Regions from separate parts of the Caballeronia sp. GAWG2-1 genome, predicted to be linked through region 1. Evidence: predicted binding sites of a transcription regulator. Region 1 holds the regulator's gene; the other holds the start of a gene.
The links. The regulator FliA, encoded in region 1, starts transcription of late flagellar genes. The targets are predictions, from matches to a motif close to CTAAAGTTTNNNNNNNNNNNGCCGNTA.

Region 1 (7,907 bases):
TCGATGACCGCACGGCTTACGGCCAGGGTCTCGCCGACCAGTTCGAGAAGGCAGCGAAAGCGTCGGGCGGCAATATCGTCGTGCGCGAATTCACGAACGACAAGGCTGTCGACTTCAAGGCGATTCTGACCAAGATCAAGTCGTCGAATCCTGACCTCGTCTACTACGGCGGCGCGGATTCGCAAGCCGCGCCGATGGCCAAGCAAATGAAGACGCTTGGCTTTCGTGCACCGCTGATGGCGGGCGAGATGGTCAAGACCGACACCTTCATCAAGATCGCGGGCGACGCGGCCGATGGCACGGTGGCATCGCTTGCCGGCCTGCCGATGGACCAGATGCCTGGCGGCGCGGACTACACGGCGAAGTACAAGAAGCGCTTCAACGAAGACGTAGAGACGTACTCGCCGTACGCCTACGACGGCGCAATGGCCATGTTCAACGCAATGAAGGCGGCCAACTCGACGGACCCGGCAAAGTATCTGCCGCTGCTTGCCAAGACCGACATGCAAGGCGTGACCACGAAGCATCTGGCGTACGACTCGAAGGGCGATCTGAAAAACGGCGGTATCACGCTGTATAAGGTCGTTGGCGGGAAGTGGACGACGCTGCAGAGCGTGGGTGGGAAGTAAGGTTTAGTGGCTGTTTTGGATGGCCCGGTCGTGTGCGACCGGGCCGTTTTCGTTTGGACGGGGCTAACCGGCTGAACCAGCCCTCAGCGCTTCCCCTGCTCCCGAATCTGTTCGAGCGTCGCGCCCGGCGTGCTCTGATCCGCCGGAATCCGAATCTCGATCACCGCGGGCAATCCCGAACTCACAGCGCGCTCGAACGCCGGCATGAACTGCTCCGTCGATTCGACCCGCTCGCCGTGCGCCCCGAACGCGCGCGCATAAGCCGCGAAGTCGGGGTTCGTCAGCCCCGTGCCATGGACCCGATGCGGGTAGTGCCGCTCCTGATGCATGCGGATCGTGCCGAACTGCCCGTTGTTCACGACCACGAAAATCACCGGCAGCTGGTACTGCATCGCCGTGGCGAGTTCGTGGCTCGACATCATGAAGCAGCCATCGCCCGCGAACGCGATCACCGTGCGCTGCGGATACAGCGACTTCGCCGCGATGGCCGCAGGCACGCCGTAACCCATCGCACCGCTCGTCGGCGCAACTTGCGAGCGGAAGTGCCGATACGAATAATGCCGATGCAGCCAGGTCGCGTAATTGCCCGCGCCGTTGGTGAGAATCGCGTCTTCGGGCAGGCGCTCCGAAAGCGTGCGCATGATCTCGCCGAGCTGGACATCGCCGAGCATGGGGCGCGGCTTGCGCCATTCGAGATACACGGCGTGCGCCGTCTCGGCGCTGCCCGACCACGCGATCTGCGCGGGCGGTTCGAGCGCGGCGAGCATCGACGCAATCTCGGGCATGCCGGAGACGATCGGCAGATCGGCGCTATACACGCGGCCCAGTTCCTCCGCGCCCTGATGCACGTGAATCAGCGTCTGCTTCGTCTTAGGGATGTCGAGCAGCGTGTAGCCGCCCGTCGTCGATTCACCCATGCGCGGGCCGAGAACGAAGAGCACGTCCGCTTCGCGCACGCGCGCGGCCAGCGCCGGATTGATGCCGAGCCCGACATCGCCCGCGTAATTCGGATGCTCATTATGCAGCGTGTCCTGATAGCGGAACGCGCATCCCGCCGGCAACTGCCAGCGCTCGATGAAGCGCGCGAAGTCCTGCGTCGCCTCGGCGGTCCAGCCGCTGCCGCCCGCGATCACGAACGGCGTCTTCGCATTGGCGAGCAGTTCGCGCACGCGCTCGATCTGCGCCTGCGACGGCGCCGCCGCGACGCGCTGATAGCGCGGCACGGGCGCCGCCGCGTCGCACGCTTCGGTCAGCATGTCTTCGGGCAACGCCAGCACGACCGGGCCGGGACGTCCCGCCGTCGCGACATGGAACGCGTGGCTCAGATACTCCGGCACGCGGCGCGGATCGTCGATTTGCGCGACCCACTTCGCCATCTGCCCGAACATGCGCCGATAGTCGATTTCCTGAAACGCCTCGCGATCCATGTGGTCCCGCGCGCATTGGCCGATGAGCAGGATCATCGGCGTCGAGTCCTGGAAAGCGGTGTGCACGCCGATGGACGCGTGCGTCGCGCCCGGCCCGCGCGTGACGATAGCCACGCCCGGACGCCCCGTCAGCTTGCCGACCGCCTCGGCCATGTTTGCCGCGCCGGCTTCGTGGCGGCAGACGATCGTCTGAATCTGGCTGGTTTCGTCGTGCAGCGAATCCAGGACGGCGAGAAAGCTCTCGCCCGGCACGCAGAACACGCGTTCGATACCGTGATGAACGAGCGCATCGACAACCAGACGCGCGCCGGTGGTCTGGCCATGAGAAGCGGATGCCATGCGAACAAGTCTCCTTTGTCAGTGAGCATCGGTGAGCCCGGGTTTCGAGCCGCAGACCGTAGCTTACGCCGCTGGATGGGACTCTGGCTGATGCAGTCCGGCCGCCTTGGCGCGCGACGCGCCTGCCGCCGCGCGCCTCACAGCGGACAAACCGCCAAGCGACATCTCTCGTCCCGTCGCGTCGATCGTGCCAGACCGGCATTTTTTCCCGCATGACGCGCGACGCAATCCGCACGGCCGGGTTGTTTCCATCAGTCGAAATACCCCTCTTTCACACCCTTTATCCAGCGATAGGCCCGAAGTGATCTTCGCAATAATGGCTTCACTGAAAAGCGGGCACGGAAATAACCAAAGGGTGCTCGCCTCGCAAATATCGCTGCATCTATCCTCATCGGGGGCCAGTTTGAACATTCGTAAATTCATCGGCGCGAACAGTCGTGACGCTCTGCGCCAGGTCCGTGAAGCGCTCGGACCCGATGCCGTGGTGTTGTCCAACCGCACGCTCGACGATGGATCGGTGGAAATCGTCGGTGTCGCGGATAGCGATCTCGCTTCGATCTCGCCCGCGAAGGCCGCACGCGAACAAGCAGCCGCCGCGCCGTTCGCCAGCGCCACGCCGCGCGCCGCGCTTGCACAAGCCGCAGCCGCCGCGATGAAGCAGCAGGCCGCCGCTCCCAGCTCTCCGATGAACCCTTACGCCAGCGGCGATGTTTTCTCCTCCGTCTTCGGCAACACCGCCGACGCCGACGATTTCGACGAGCAAGCCGACGAAGAGCGCATGGAAGCACCGCGCACGATGGCCGATTCCAATCCGTGGTTGATCGAACATGCGCGCCGTATCGCGCAACAGGCTTCGGTGCCGTCGAACCGGCCGCTGACGCCGTCTGCCGCAATTGCACGCGGCATGGGCGTGCCGGTATCGGTCAAGGCAGCCGACGCACCGCGCCAGCAAGCGCCGCGTGCACAAGCCGCCGCGCAGCCGGTTGCCGCCGCGCCTGCCGCACCCGCTGCGCAAGCGCACGCAAAGATCGAAACGCCCGACTGGGCGCGTGAAGCCGCGCAAGTCGCCGCACGCCGCGCCGCACAGAAGATCAACGCAGCACCGCAAGCCGCCGACGAAGCGCCGGCCGCATCGGGCAATTTCGAAGGCTTGCCGGCTAATGCCGCAGCCGTCGTGACCGAAGCCATCCGCACGCGCATGGAGCAAGTCGTCAACGAAACGGTGATGAACGAACTCTCGTCGATGCGCGAGATGATGGAAGAGCACTTCTCGGGTTTGCTGTGGGGCGACCGCCAGCGCCGCAACCCGACCAACTCGGCCTTGACCAAGCGCCTCTTCGCCGCCGGTTTCTCCGCGCAACTCGTGCGCATGGTGATCGACAACATGCCGTCGATGGAGAACGTGGAAAACGCGCTCGAATGGGTGCAGCAAGTTCTCGAATCGAATCTGCCGGTGATGCCGAGCGAAGACGCGTTGATGGAACGCGGCGGCGTGTTCGCGCTGATGGGCCCGACGGGCGTCGGCAAGACGACGACCACGGCAAAGCTCGCGGCGCGCTGCGTGATGCGCTTCGGCGCCAGCAAGGTCGCGCTCCTGACGACGGACAGCTACCGGATCGGCGCGCATGAACAACTGCGCATCTTCGGCAAGATTCTCGGCGTCTCGGTGCACGCGGTAAAGGACGGCGCTGACCTGCAACTCGCGCTCTCCGAACTGCGCAACAAACATATCGTGCTGATCGACACGATCGGCATGAGCCAGCGCGATCGCACGGTCTCCGACCAGATCGCGATGCTGTGCGGCACGGGTCAGCCGGTGCAACGCTTGTTGCTGCTGAACGCCACGAGCCACGGCGACACGCTCAACGAAGTCGTGCAGGCTTACAAGAGTGCGCCGGACCAGCCGCCGCTCGCGGGCTGCATTCTGACCAAGCTCGACGAGGCGACCAACCTCGGCAGCGTGCTCGATACGGTCATCCGCTACAAGCTGCCGGTGCATTACGTATCGACCGGTCAGAAGGTGCCGGAGAACTTGTACGTCGCAACCAAGCGTTTCCTCATCAAGAGCGCGTTCTGCATTCCGCGCGATGGCTCGCCTTTCGTGCCGCAAGACGACGATGTGCCGGCGCTTCTGTCCGCACTGTCCGCACGCGCCACGACCGAACTGCATGGAGTCCATTTTGGATAAGTTCGTGCTCGATCAGGCTGAAGGCCTGAGAAGGCTGCTGACGCGCGCCAGTTCTCGCGTGGTGGCTGTAGTGGGCGGACCGGCGGGCATCGGTTGCACGTCGGCGGTAGTGAACCTCGGCGCGGCGTTGTCCGTGCATGGCAAGGATGTGCTCGTCATCGACGAGCGGCATAACGCGGGCTCGGTCAGCCGCATGGCGGGTGTGGATGGCGCGGGCGCGCTCTCGGCGGTGATGTCCGGCCGTCGCGAACTGCAGGATGTCGCGGTGCGCACGCCGATGGGTTTTTCGCTGATCGCCGCACCGCGCGATGAACGTATCAGCCACGACGCGGCGCAAGCACGCGCGCTGCTCGACGGCCCCGCGGATATCGTGCTGATCGATGCGCAACTCGATCGTAATGGCGCGCTCTCGTCGCTCGCGGCGCAGGCGCATGACTTTCTGATAGTGACGCGGGTAGCCGCGTCGGCGATCACCGAGGCGTATGCGTGCATGAAGCGCTTGCACTACGCCCACGCGATCGGCCAGTTCCGCGTGCTGATGAATCACGTGCAGGACGCAGCCGATGCAGCGGTCGCGTTCGACAACCTCTCGGGTGTCGCGAGCCGTTATCTGGCCGTTTCGCTCGTGCAGGCAGGGTATGTGTCCGAGGATGCGCGCGTCGCTCGGGCGAGGGAGCTCTCTCGGTGTGCGGTGGAAGCGTTTCCGGCTACGGCCGCGGCGCGCGACTACCGCTACATCGCAGCCGAGCTGCTGCACTGGCCGATGCGTCCCGCGCCGTTTTCGCGCGGCGACGAAGCGAGCCAGTACGACGCGCACATTCCGGTTGGCGAGTCTGGTGAAAGCGGACGGAAAGCGGCGCACCGAGCGGCGGCGTTTTCCGATCATGCAATGAGCAGCACGGCGTCGATGTGATATTGAAAGGTGAACAGGATGTATAACGCCCAAGGCAAACTCTCGCAGTCCGACGTGCTTACGAAATATGCGCCGCTCGTTCGCCGCCTCGGACTCCAGCTCGTCGCCAAGATGCCGGCGAGCGTCGATCTCGACGATCTGATCCAGGCCGGCATGATTGGCCTCCTCGATGCGGCTAGCCGCTACAAGGAAGATCAGGGCGCCCAGTTCGAAACCTACGCAAGTCAGCGTATTCGCGGCGCCATGCTCGACGAGTTGCGCGCCAACGACTGGTTGCCACGCAGCATGCGCAAGACATCGCGCGAAGTGGAGTCGGCGGTACACAAGGTGGAACAGAACCTTGGCCGTTCGGCCAGCGAGACCGAAGTCGCCGAGCACATGAAGATGCCGCTCGACGAGTATCAGTCGATGCTGCAGGACTTGCACGGCAGCCAGTTGATCTATTACGAAGACTTCGACCGCTCGGCGGACGACGAGCCGTTCCTCGACCGTTACTGCGTCGATCGTTCGGACCCGCTGTCGGCGCTTCTGGACGACAGTCTGCGCGGCGCGCTGATCGAAGCCATCGACAAGTTGCCGGAGCGCGAGAAGCTGCTCATGAGCTTGTACTACGAGAAGGGCCTCAACCTGCGCGAAATCGGCGCGGTGATGGAAGTGAGCGAGTCGCGCGTGTGCCAGTTGCATAGCCAGGCCGTGGCGCGTTTGCGTGCGAAGCTGCGGGAACAGTCGTGGACTAGCGTCGAGGCTTGAGTTCCGAGTTGTAGAGGCGCGCGAAGCCCCGAACCGGGGCCGCGCGCTTTTTGCTTTTGCCTTTGCAAAGGCGCTCGAATGCGCGCGGATGGGCTCAATGCATCTCGAAGTCGCGCGCCTCGGCGAACACCGTCTTGCCTTCGCCGAGACTCTTTGCGCGATACATCGCGCGATCCGCGGCTCTCAGCACGGCGGTGATATCGGCGTCATGCGCTTCTGCCGCGCTCGACAGCAAGCAGGCGCCGATACTCGCCGATACGCTCACTGGCCGCTCCTGCACCAGCGTGAGGTCGGCGAGCGCCGAATGGATGCCATCGGTGAGCGTGAGCACCGCGCTGCGATCGCGCATGTTGCGCGCGAGCACGACGAACTCGTCGCCGCCCAGCCGCGCGATGGTGTCGGTCTTGCGCATGCGCCGTGCAAGCAATTGCGCGAACGACTGCAACAGCACGTCGCCGACCGCGTGACCGTAGGTATCGTTCACGCCCTTGAAGCCGTCGAGGTCGATCAGTAGCAGTGCGCTGGTATTCGCGTCGGCGGCTTCGGGCGCGGACATCGCGCGATTCACGGTTTGTTCGAGCGCGTAACGGTTATAGAGGCCCGTGAGCGGGTCTGTCGATGCCTGCCGCGCCAGCACGCGATTCGCGCTGCCAAGCCTGTCGACCAGCACACTCAGATACACCGACGCGCCCAGCACGCTCAGCGCGAGCCCGAGCGCGGCGGCGCGGTTTGCCACCCACCACGGTTGCCACAACGCCAGCGCGACGATCGCGACGAGCGCCATCGCGCACGAAATGGCGAGCGTGCGCTTGCCGTAGCGGCATCCCGAGCCGATCAGAAACCAGAACACCACCCACAGCAGCGGCAAGGCGAGCGTGCCGCAGAGAAAGAGCATGGCGCCGAGCAACGCCTGATCGAGGATAGTGGTGATGACGAGCCGGACGTTGGACAGCGCCATCATCCGGCTGACGAGCAATAGTGTGATTGCACCGTAGGACACGTAGAGCGCGATCAACCGCGTGATCAGCGACGCGTTGGCCGAAGGGTGCCGCCACGCATACACCGCATAAGCCAGCAGAACTGCCGCTCCCATCCCGATACGCAGCATGGCTTGCTCGCGTTCGGGATTCCGGTTGCCGGACCATGCGAAGGCATAGGCCCGGCGTGCCGGTTGATGCGCCTGCTCCATACTGAACCCCTGGTGGTGATTTCTTGCTGTTATGGTCTTTTGCGCGTGTCTTTGCTGTCGCGCTTTTGTCTTATTGCGGCCCCGTCGCGATGTTCGTCTCCGACGACTGGTATTTTGCAACGTTTTGCCAAGCTGCTGTGAATCGTGTAAGAACGCATCTCGGACAGATGATTAACGGCGTTTTCTGCGGATGCTTCAGTGCTATGAGCGACGACTTTTCTCTCGCTGGCGAATGGCTGGCGGTGTGTAATGGCGATGACGTGCCGGCGGGTTCGACGCGAGCGTTCATCGTCGCGGATGAGCGCATCGTCGTATGGCGCGATGCCGAAGGTGTTGCGCATGTCTGGCGTGACTACTGTCCGCATCGCGGCGCGCAACTGTCGCTGGGGGCGGTGACGAACGATCAGCTCGTGTGTCCCTATCACGGCTGGCGCTACGACACGCTTGGTCAGTGCGTGCTGATTCCGTCGAA
Region 2 (7,907 bases), on a different contig from region 1:
ACAGTACACGTCACACTTTTTTGCGCCTCTTCCCGTGCTGACGCTCCCTGAAGAAACCGCCACCGCCGACGCAGCCGAAGCCCAGGTTGCCGCCTATCTCGCCAAGCTCAACGAGGCGCAGCGCCACGCCGTCGAGTTCGGCGTCGATGAACCCAACCGCTGCGGCGGGCCGCTTCTCGTCATCGCGGGCGCGGGGTCTGGCAAGACCAACACGCTGGCGCACCGCGTCGCGCATCTGCTGGTGAAAGGCGCCGACCCGCATCGCATCCTTTTGCTTACTTTCTCGCGCCGCGCCGCCGTCGAGATGACGCGTCGCGTCACGCGCATCGCCATGAACGCGCTGGGCACCAAGGCCGCCATCGCGCAAGGTCTCACGTGGTCAGGCACGTTCCATAGCGTTGGCGCGCGTTTGCTGCGCGATTACGCCGATCTCGTCGGGCTCGCGCCGTCGTTCACCATCAACGACCGCGAAGACTCCGCCGATCTCATGAACCTCGTGCGCCACGAGCTCGGGTTATCGTCGAAAGAGAAGCGCTTTCCCGCCAAGTCCACGTGCTTCAGCATTTATTCGCGGGTGGTCAACACGGGCGCCTCGCTTGCCGCCGTGCTGGATCAGTCGTATCCGTGGTGCCGCGAGTGGGAGGCGGACTTGAAGCGTCTCTTCGCCGCCTACGTCGCGGCCAAACAGACGCAAAGCGTGCTCGATTACGACGACCTCTTGCTTTACTGGTCGCATCTCGCGGCCGAGCCGACTATCGCCGCCGATCTGTCGAGCCGCTTCGATCACGTGCTCGTCGACGAATATCAGGACACCAACCGCCTTCAGGCCACCATTCTTCTGGCGATGAAACCGGACGGCCGCGGCCTCACCGTCGTCGGCGACGATGCGCAGTCCATCTACTCGTTTCGCGGCGCGACGGTGCGCAATATCCTCGATTTTCCGCGGCACTTCGACCCGCCCGCCGCGACCGTCACGCTCGATCGCAACTATCGTTCGACGCAGCCCATTCTCGAAGCGTCCAACGCGGTGATCGGCATGGCCACCGAGCGCTATACGAAGAACCTCTGGACCGACAAGGCATCGGCGCAAAAACCGCGCGTGGTGAGTGTCGCCGATGAAGCCGATCAGGCGCGCTATATCGTCGAGCAAGTGCTGGAGGCGCGCGAGGGTGGCATGAAGCTCAAGTCGCAGGCCGTGCTGTTTCGCGCGGCGCATCACAGCGCGACGCTCGAAATCGAACTCACGCGCAAGAACATTCCGTTCGTGAAATTCGGCGGGCTCAAGTTTCTCGACTCCGTGCACGTCAAGGACGTACTCGCCGTATTGCGCTGGGCGGAAAATCCGCGCGATCGTGTCGCCGGCTTTCGCGTGGCGCAATTGCTGCCGGGCGTCGGGCCGGCCATCGCCGGGCGGCTGCTGGACAGCGTGGCCCAAGCCGAACGTTCATCGAATGCGATTGCCGCGTTCCATGCGCCCGCCCGCGCCAGCGAAGACTGGCCGCGTTTCGTCGGCCTGATGGCGAAACTCTGCGGCCGCGAGAGCGGCTGGCCGGCGGAGTTCGAAATGATCCGCCGGTGGTACGAGCCGCATCTCGAACGCAATCACGAAGACGCGGCCATCCGTATTGGCGACGTATTGCAGATGGAGAGCATCGCGTCGACCTATCCCACGCGCGAGCGCTTTCTCACCGAACTCACGCTCGATCCGCCCGATGCGACCAGCGACGAGTCCGGCGTGCCTCTCATCGACGAAGATTATTTGATTCTCTCGACAATCCATTCGGCGAAGGGGCAGGAATGGCGCAATGTTTTCGTGCTGAACGGCGTGGACGGCTGCATTCCATCCGATCTGGGCACGGGTAGCGACGAGGAAATCGACGAAGAGCGGCGGCTGCTTTATGTAGCGATGACGCGCGCGAAGGAAGATCTGCATATCGTCACGCCGCAGCGCTTTTACGTGCACAACCAGACGCATCTGGGCGACCGGCACGTGTGGGCGCAACGCACGCGCTTCATTCCGCAGCATCTGATGCAGAACTTCGAAGCCACCGCGTGGCCGCCGGTTCCGGTCGCCGCCGCGCCGACGGCGGCGGGACTCGCGGCCGCGGCTAAGGCGAAGATCGATATCGCGGCGCGCTTGAAGGGGATGTGGGATTAGCGGTAAGCGGCGCCCGGTCCACGCCTAACGCTGCGCCCGCGAAGTCTTCGGCACGCGCGGCGCCGGCGCAAAGATGCTCCGTAGCCATGCGGCAAACCGCGTGAACCCATCATAAGGTTCATCGACAAACAACTCCGGCCGCAGCGAGCGAATGTATTCGAGTACCTGCTGCGCTTCCTGCTTCTGAATCGACCCATAAAAAATGCCGAGCCGCAGCAGACAGCGCAATTCACCGAGCTTCTCGCGCGCATTCGAGCCAACGCTGTTTTCCACCGCGATCTTCGTCTCATAGGTGCGCTGACGCAGCGAATCGGCGAGGCGCCATGCGGGCGTCTGCATCTTCTCCTCGACTTCGCGGATATCCATCGCGGCCGACTTGATCTGCGAGGCGAGCACATCGACTTGCGAAGCATCGCCCTTCGCCTCGGTGACGATGGCCGTCGCCCATTCGCGCGATGCCTTCACGAGATCCTCGGCGTTCCAGTCCGAGCGGATCGCGAACGCGAAACCGTGTTCGGCCGCCTGTCGGATCAAAATCTCGACGACATCCGGAAATTCCTTGTCGAGCGCGCGCTTGGCCCACGCGTACTGGCCTTGCGACAGCATGCGCTGCACCGCCTGCTCGGTCAGCGGCGTCGGATTGTCGAGCAGCTTGGCGCGCAGAAAGTCCTCGAACGTCGGCGTGACGAACTGCGGGTCGAGCTTGAGCGACAGGCGCATGAACGCCTCATAGTCGCGATGCAATGAAGCGATGGTCTCGTCGCGAAACGATAGGGTTATTTGACGCATGTTGGTTCCCGGTTCCGCGCTCGGATGGCCCGATGGCGGGAAATGCCTTTGGCGTCCGCTTCGACGGCGGAGTCCATTCGTTTCTGATAACGGCGTTACAGCCGGGAACTTGAGGGTGTTCTGAAAGCCGTTGCGCGAAGAAGCCTTTAACGCAAGACGACGAACTGCCAAACGAAGAAAACCGCGAGCGACACCCCGATGGTAAGTAAGGGCCGCCTGGTCCACGCGCACACGGCCACCGCAACCACGGCGGCCACGAGTTGCGGGTTGCGCCACGTGATTTCCGCGCCGTTGCCATGCGGCGAGACGGTCATCGGCACGATGATCGCGGTCAGCACCGTCACCGGCACGAAGCCGAGCGCCGTGCGCACGATGGGCGGAAACGGCAACCGCTCGCCCAGCACGAAGACGGCCGCGCGGATCAGATACGTGACGAGCGCCATGCCGAGAATCAGCAGCACATAGTTCGATGTGGTCATCGTGCGCGCTCCTTGCGGTTATCGCCGTTCGATTCACGCTCGCGTCGTTCCATCAGCGTGATCGCCATGCCGACTCCGATTCCCACCAGCACCGCCGCAAGCAGGCCGAGCTTGTACGGCCAGTCCTGCCACGCGAACGACAGCACGCCCGATGCCATCGCCGCCGCGACAAAGCGCACGGCCACCAGTTGCGGCACGATGATGGCGATGAACGTCGCGACCATCGCGAAGTCCAGCCCGAGCGACTTGAGCCCTGGGAATGCGGCGCCGAAGAGCAAGCCGACGAGCGTCCACAGTTGCCAGTTCAGATACATCGAGAGGCCGGAGCCGAAGAAGTAGTGCGGGCCGATTTCGCCCGGCGCGCGCTTCTGGTAATGCGCGTAAGCGACGGCGAACACTTCGTCGGTGAGCAGACCCGACAGCGTCCAGCGCCAGCGCGCGGGCAGATGCGCGACATAAGGCGCGAGCGTCGCCGAATAAAGGACGTGCCGCAAGTTGATGACGAAGGTCGTCGCCCAGATCACGATGAAGCTCGCGTGTCCCGCGATCATGCCGATGGCGATGAACTGCGCCGAGCCCGCGAACACCGCGAGCGACATCAGCTGGCCGTGCCAGAGCGTGAGCGGGCTCGCCGTGACGAGCGTGCCGAAGATGACGCCGAAGGGCGCGGCGCCGACCATCATTGGAATGGTGTCGCGCGCGCCGGCGGCGAATTCTCGCAGCGCGGGGCTGGATACTGCTTTCAAATCGTGCCTCCGTTATAAGCCAATACGAGCGCTTGGGCATTCATATCGGTCGCCGGGAGGATAAGGCATGCAGTAAGCATCGGGCTTGTACGATCGTGCGGCGCTCGTGGCTCGCGTGACGGTTTCAACCAGCCTGCCGGCAAGTCGTACAGTTTACAACTTCATTGTGGGCGCGGCGGGGCGCGCGCGTCGCTTCACTTCCTTCACTTCACGGGAATGGTCGTGCCTTCGGGAACCGGCACCGCCGTCACGCTGTTCTTCGGGCTGCCGGTCGCAATGCGGTCGCTGTAGGTCAAGTAGACGAGCGTATTGCGTTTGGCGTCGACCACGCGCACCACGTGCAGCGTCTTGAAGATGAACGACATGCGGTCGGAGAAGACATCGGTCTTCTGCTTGAGCGGCTGAGTGAATTTGATCGGCCCGACCTGACGGCAGGCGATAGACGATTCCGTCGGATCTTCCGCGATGCCGAGCGTGCCTTTCACGCCGCCCGTGCGCGCCCGCGACACGTAGCAGGTGACGCCCGCGACGAGCGGATCGTCATAGGCTTCGACGGTCACGCGGTCGGAACCGGTGAAACGGAAATTGGTGTTGACGCTCGCGATTTCCTCGGCCTGCGCTATTGCCGCGCCGAACAAGGTAACGAGCGCCGCAGCGGTAGCGGTGAGGAGAGTGCGGTTCATCGTGATCCTTCGGAAAAAGAGAAAGGGCGTCGTATTGTATCGACGCCCTTGCTGTTTTCCCGCAAGCATTCGGCCAATCGGCGATTCAATGGAAGATCAGATACAGGATCACCAGAACCACGACGGGCACACCGAGCAGCCATCCGAGTAGGTAAGGCATGTCGTCCTCCTTCGCGTGTTGTTTTTGACGATTCCAGTATCGCGAGGAAGCGCGCGCGGCGTTAGCCGTGTGTGTCCTAAATACGTGTAGGCGCAGTCCTATGCTCTCTTACCGGCACGTTACGATTGGTCATTCCATCACGCGAATCCTGCGCGCTGGCTGATCCCGATACAGCGTGCGCACGTAATCGAGATGCGCTCCGGCGCATTCGCGGGCGCGGGCGGGGTCGCGGGCGGCGATGGCATCGAACATGGCGCGATGCTGGGCGAGCAAGTTCGCTTCGACTTCATCGTCGTAATCGACCAGACGGTGCGATGTCAGCATGGACTCGCGCACCAATTCGTTGAGACCGTGCATGACGTGCGCCAGCGCGACGTTGTGCGTGGCGTCGGCGATAGCCAGATGAAACGCGGCGTCTTTTTCGGCAATGCGCGTGCTCTTGTCGGCCACCGCGGCTTCGAGCGCCTGGAATGCATCGGCGATGCGCGTCAGATCCGCCTCGGAGGCGCGCTCGGCGGCGTAGGCAGCGGACAGCGTTTCGAGGCCATGACGCAATTCGAGGACATCGGCGCTGGCGTTGGGTTGCTGTTCGAGGAGTGCGGCGAGTGGATGCGACACGAGCGGCGCCGTCACATCCGACACGACGAATCCGCCGCGCGCCACCGCGCGGATGAAGCCGTCCGACTCCAGCCGAATAAGCGCCTCGCGCAGCGACGGCCGCGAAACGTTGAGTTGTTCCGCCAGATCGCGCTCGGCTGGGAGGCGCTGGCCAGGCAGGAGCGTGCCGTTCGAGATCAACTCGCGTATCTGCCCCGACACCACGTCCGACAAGCGCACGCGGGCGTAGGAATGCGAGTGGACGGGCTGAAAAGGCATCGTTCGAGCAGTGGAGATAAATCGGGACTTTCGGAGTTTGACACGAAAGGGCCATCTCTTTAAAGTCTTGGTCAGACCAAGCTTACCAAAATCCGGCCCCCAATCCTCAAGTCGCCGTTTCGGAACCCATGAAAGTCGCCCTGTTTGTGCCCTGTTTCATCGACGCCTTCTATCCGCAGATCGGCGTCGCCACGCTGGAACTGCTCGAACGCCTCGGACTCGATGTCGATTACCCGCAGGATCAAACCTGCTGCGGCCAGCCGATGGCCAATAGCGGCGCTCACAAGGAAGCCGCAGGCGCCGAGCGCGTGTTTACGCGCAACTTCGCGGATTACGACTACGTCGTCGGACCGTCGGCGAGTTGCGTGCATCACGTGCGCGAGCACTTCACGGCCATCGAACAGACGAGCGCGGTATCGAAGGTCAGAAAAAACACCTACGAGCTCGTCGAATTCCTGCACGACGTCTTGCAGGTGCGCGAGTTTCCGTGGGCCGAATTCCCGCATCGCGTCGGGCTGCACAACAGTTGCAGCGCGGTGCGGCACTTGCGCGAAACCTCGAATTCGGAAGTGGCGGCGGCGCCGTTTTCCAAGCCGCGCGCGCTGCTCGAAGGCGTGAAGGGCATCGAATTCGTCGCGCCCGCGCGACCCGACGAATGCTGCGGCTTCGGCGGCACGTTCTCCGTGACCGAGGAAGCCGTGTCCGTGCGCATGGGTCAGGACAAAGTGCGCGATCACGTCGGCGCGGGCGCGCAGTACATCGTGTCGGGCGACATGTCGTGTCTCATGCATCAGCAGGGATGCGCCGAGCGTCTCAAACTCGATGCGCGTTTCATCCATATCGCGCAGGTTCTCAACGGAGCGCGCGCATGAGCAAGACCTCGGGCAAGTCGGTGAGAATCGATCACGCGAAGGCGGCGGGCGCGTTTCTGCAGAAGCCGGATCACGTCGCGTTCCACGACAAGCGGCTGTGGGACTTGCGCAGCAAGCGCGACGCGCAGGCGCACGGTATTCCCGAATGGGAGGAGATGCGCAATCTCGCGTCGGGCATCAAGGAACATACGCTGTCCAATCTCTCCGAATACCTCGCGCAGTTCGCGGATCAGGCGGAGAAGAACGGCGTCGTGGTGCACTTCGCGGCCAACGCGGAAGAGCACAACGCGCTCGTCCACAAGCTGATGAGCGAACGCGGCATGACCACGCTCGTCAAGAGCAAATCCATGCTCACCGACGAATGCTACATGCGCGACTATCTCGAACCGCGTGGCATCACGGTGATGGAAACCGATCTTGGCGAACGCATTCAGCAGTTGGATCACCAGGACCCGAGCCATATGGTCGTGCCAGCCGTGCACAAGCTGCGCGCGGATGTGGCGGAGCTTTTTGGACGCACGATCGGCACCGATCCGGACAACAGCGACATCCACTATCTCGCCGAAAGCCAGCGCATGGACACGCGGCCGTACTTCGTGCGCGAGAAGACGGCCGGCATGACGGGCTGCAATTTCGCGGTGGCGGAAACGGGCACGGTTGTCGTCTGCACGAACGAAGGCAACGCGGATCTCTCGGCGAACGTGCCGCCGCTGCATATCGCGTCCATCGGCATCGAGAAGATCATTCCGCGTATTGCCGATCTCGGCGTGTTCGTGCGCATGCTTTCGCGCAGCGCGCTCGGCTCGCCGATCACGCAGTACACGTCGCACTTTCGCGCGCCTCGGCCGGGCACGGAGATGCATTACATCCTCGTCGATAACGGCCGTTCCGAACGCCTCGCGCTCGACGACTTCTGGTTCTCGCTCAAGTGCATTCGCTGCGGCGCGTGCATGAATACGTGTCCGGTGTATCGGCGAAGCGGCGGGCTATCGTACGGCGGCACGTATTCGGGGCCGATCGGCGCGATCATCAATCCGACGCACGATCTCAAGCGCTACAGCAGCCTGCCGTTTGCCTCGACGATGAACGGCAGTTGCACCAACGTCTGCCCGGTAAAGGTGAATATTCATGAACAGATTTACAA

Region 2: the regulator FliA is predicted to act here: its motif matches at 3,035-3,061, upstream of NCR98_RS09835 (DUF4088 family protein).

The regions. Positions count from the first base shown of each region.
Region 1 covers NZ_JALQDD010000022.1:75,121-83,027, reverse strand. The annotation lists gene NCR98_RS13385 (branched-chain amino acid ABC transporter substrate-binding protein) at 1-629, shown strand, start outside; gene NCR98_RS13380 (thiamine pyrophosphate-binding protein) at 713-2,395, opposite strand; gene flhF (flagellar biosynthesis GTPase FlhF) at 2,799-4,583, shown strand; gene NCR98_RS13370 (MinD/ParA family ATP-binding protein) at 4,576-5,496, shown strand; gene NCR98_RS13365 (RNA polymerase sigma factor FliA) at 5,515-6,246, shown strand; gene NCR98_RS13360 (GGDEF domain-containing protein) at 6,341-7,435, opposite strand; gene NCR98_RS13355 (Rieske 2Fe-2S domain-containing protein) at 7,639-7,907, shown strand, end outside.
Region 2 covers NZ_JALQDD010000013.1:313,366-321,272, reverse strand. The annotation lists gene NCR98_RS09840 (ATP-dependent helicase) at 1-2,158, shown strand, start outside; gene NCR98_RS09835 (DUF4088 family protein) at 2,183-2,947, opposite strand; gene NCR98_RS09830 (AzlD domain-containing protein) at 3,094-3,426, opposite strand; gene NCR98_RS09825 (AzlC family ABC transporter permease) at 3,423-4,109, opposite strand; gene NCR98_RS09820 (CreA family protein) at 4,376-4,855, opposite strand; gene NCR98_RS09815 (FadR/GntR family transcriptional regulator) at 5,145-5,891, opposite strand; gene NCR98_RS09810 ((Fe-S)-binding protein) at 6,020-6,763, shown strand; gene NCR98_RS09805 (lactate utilization protein B) at 6,760-7,907, shown strand, end outside.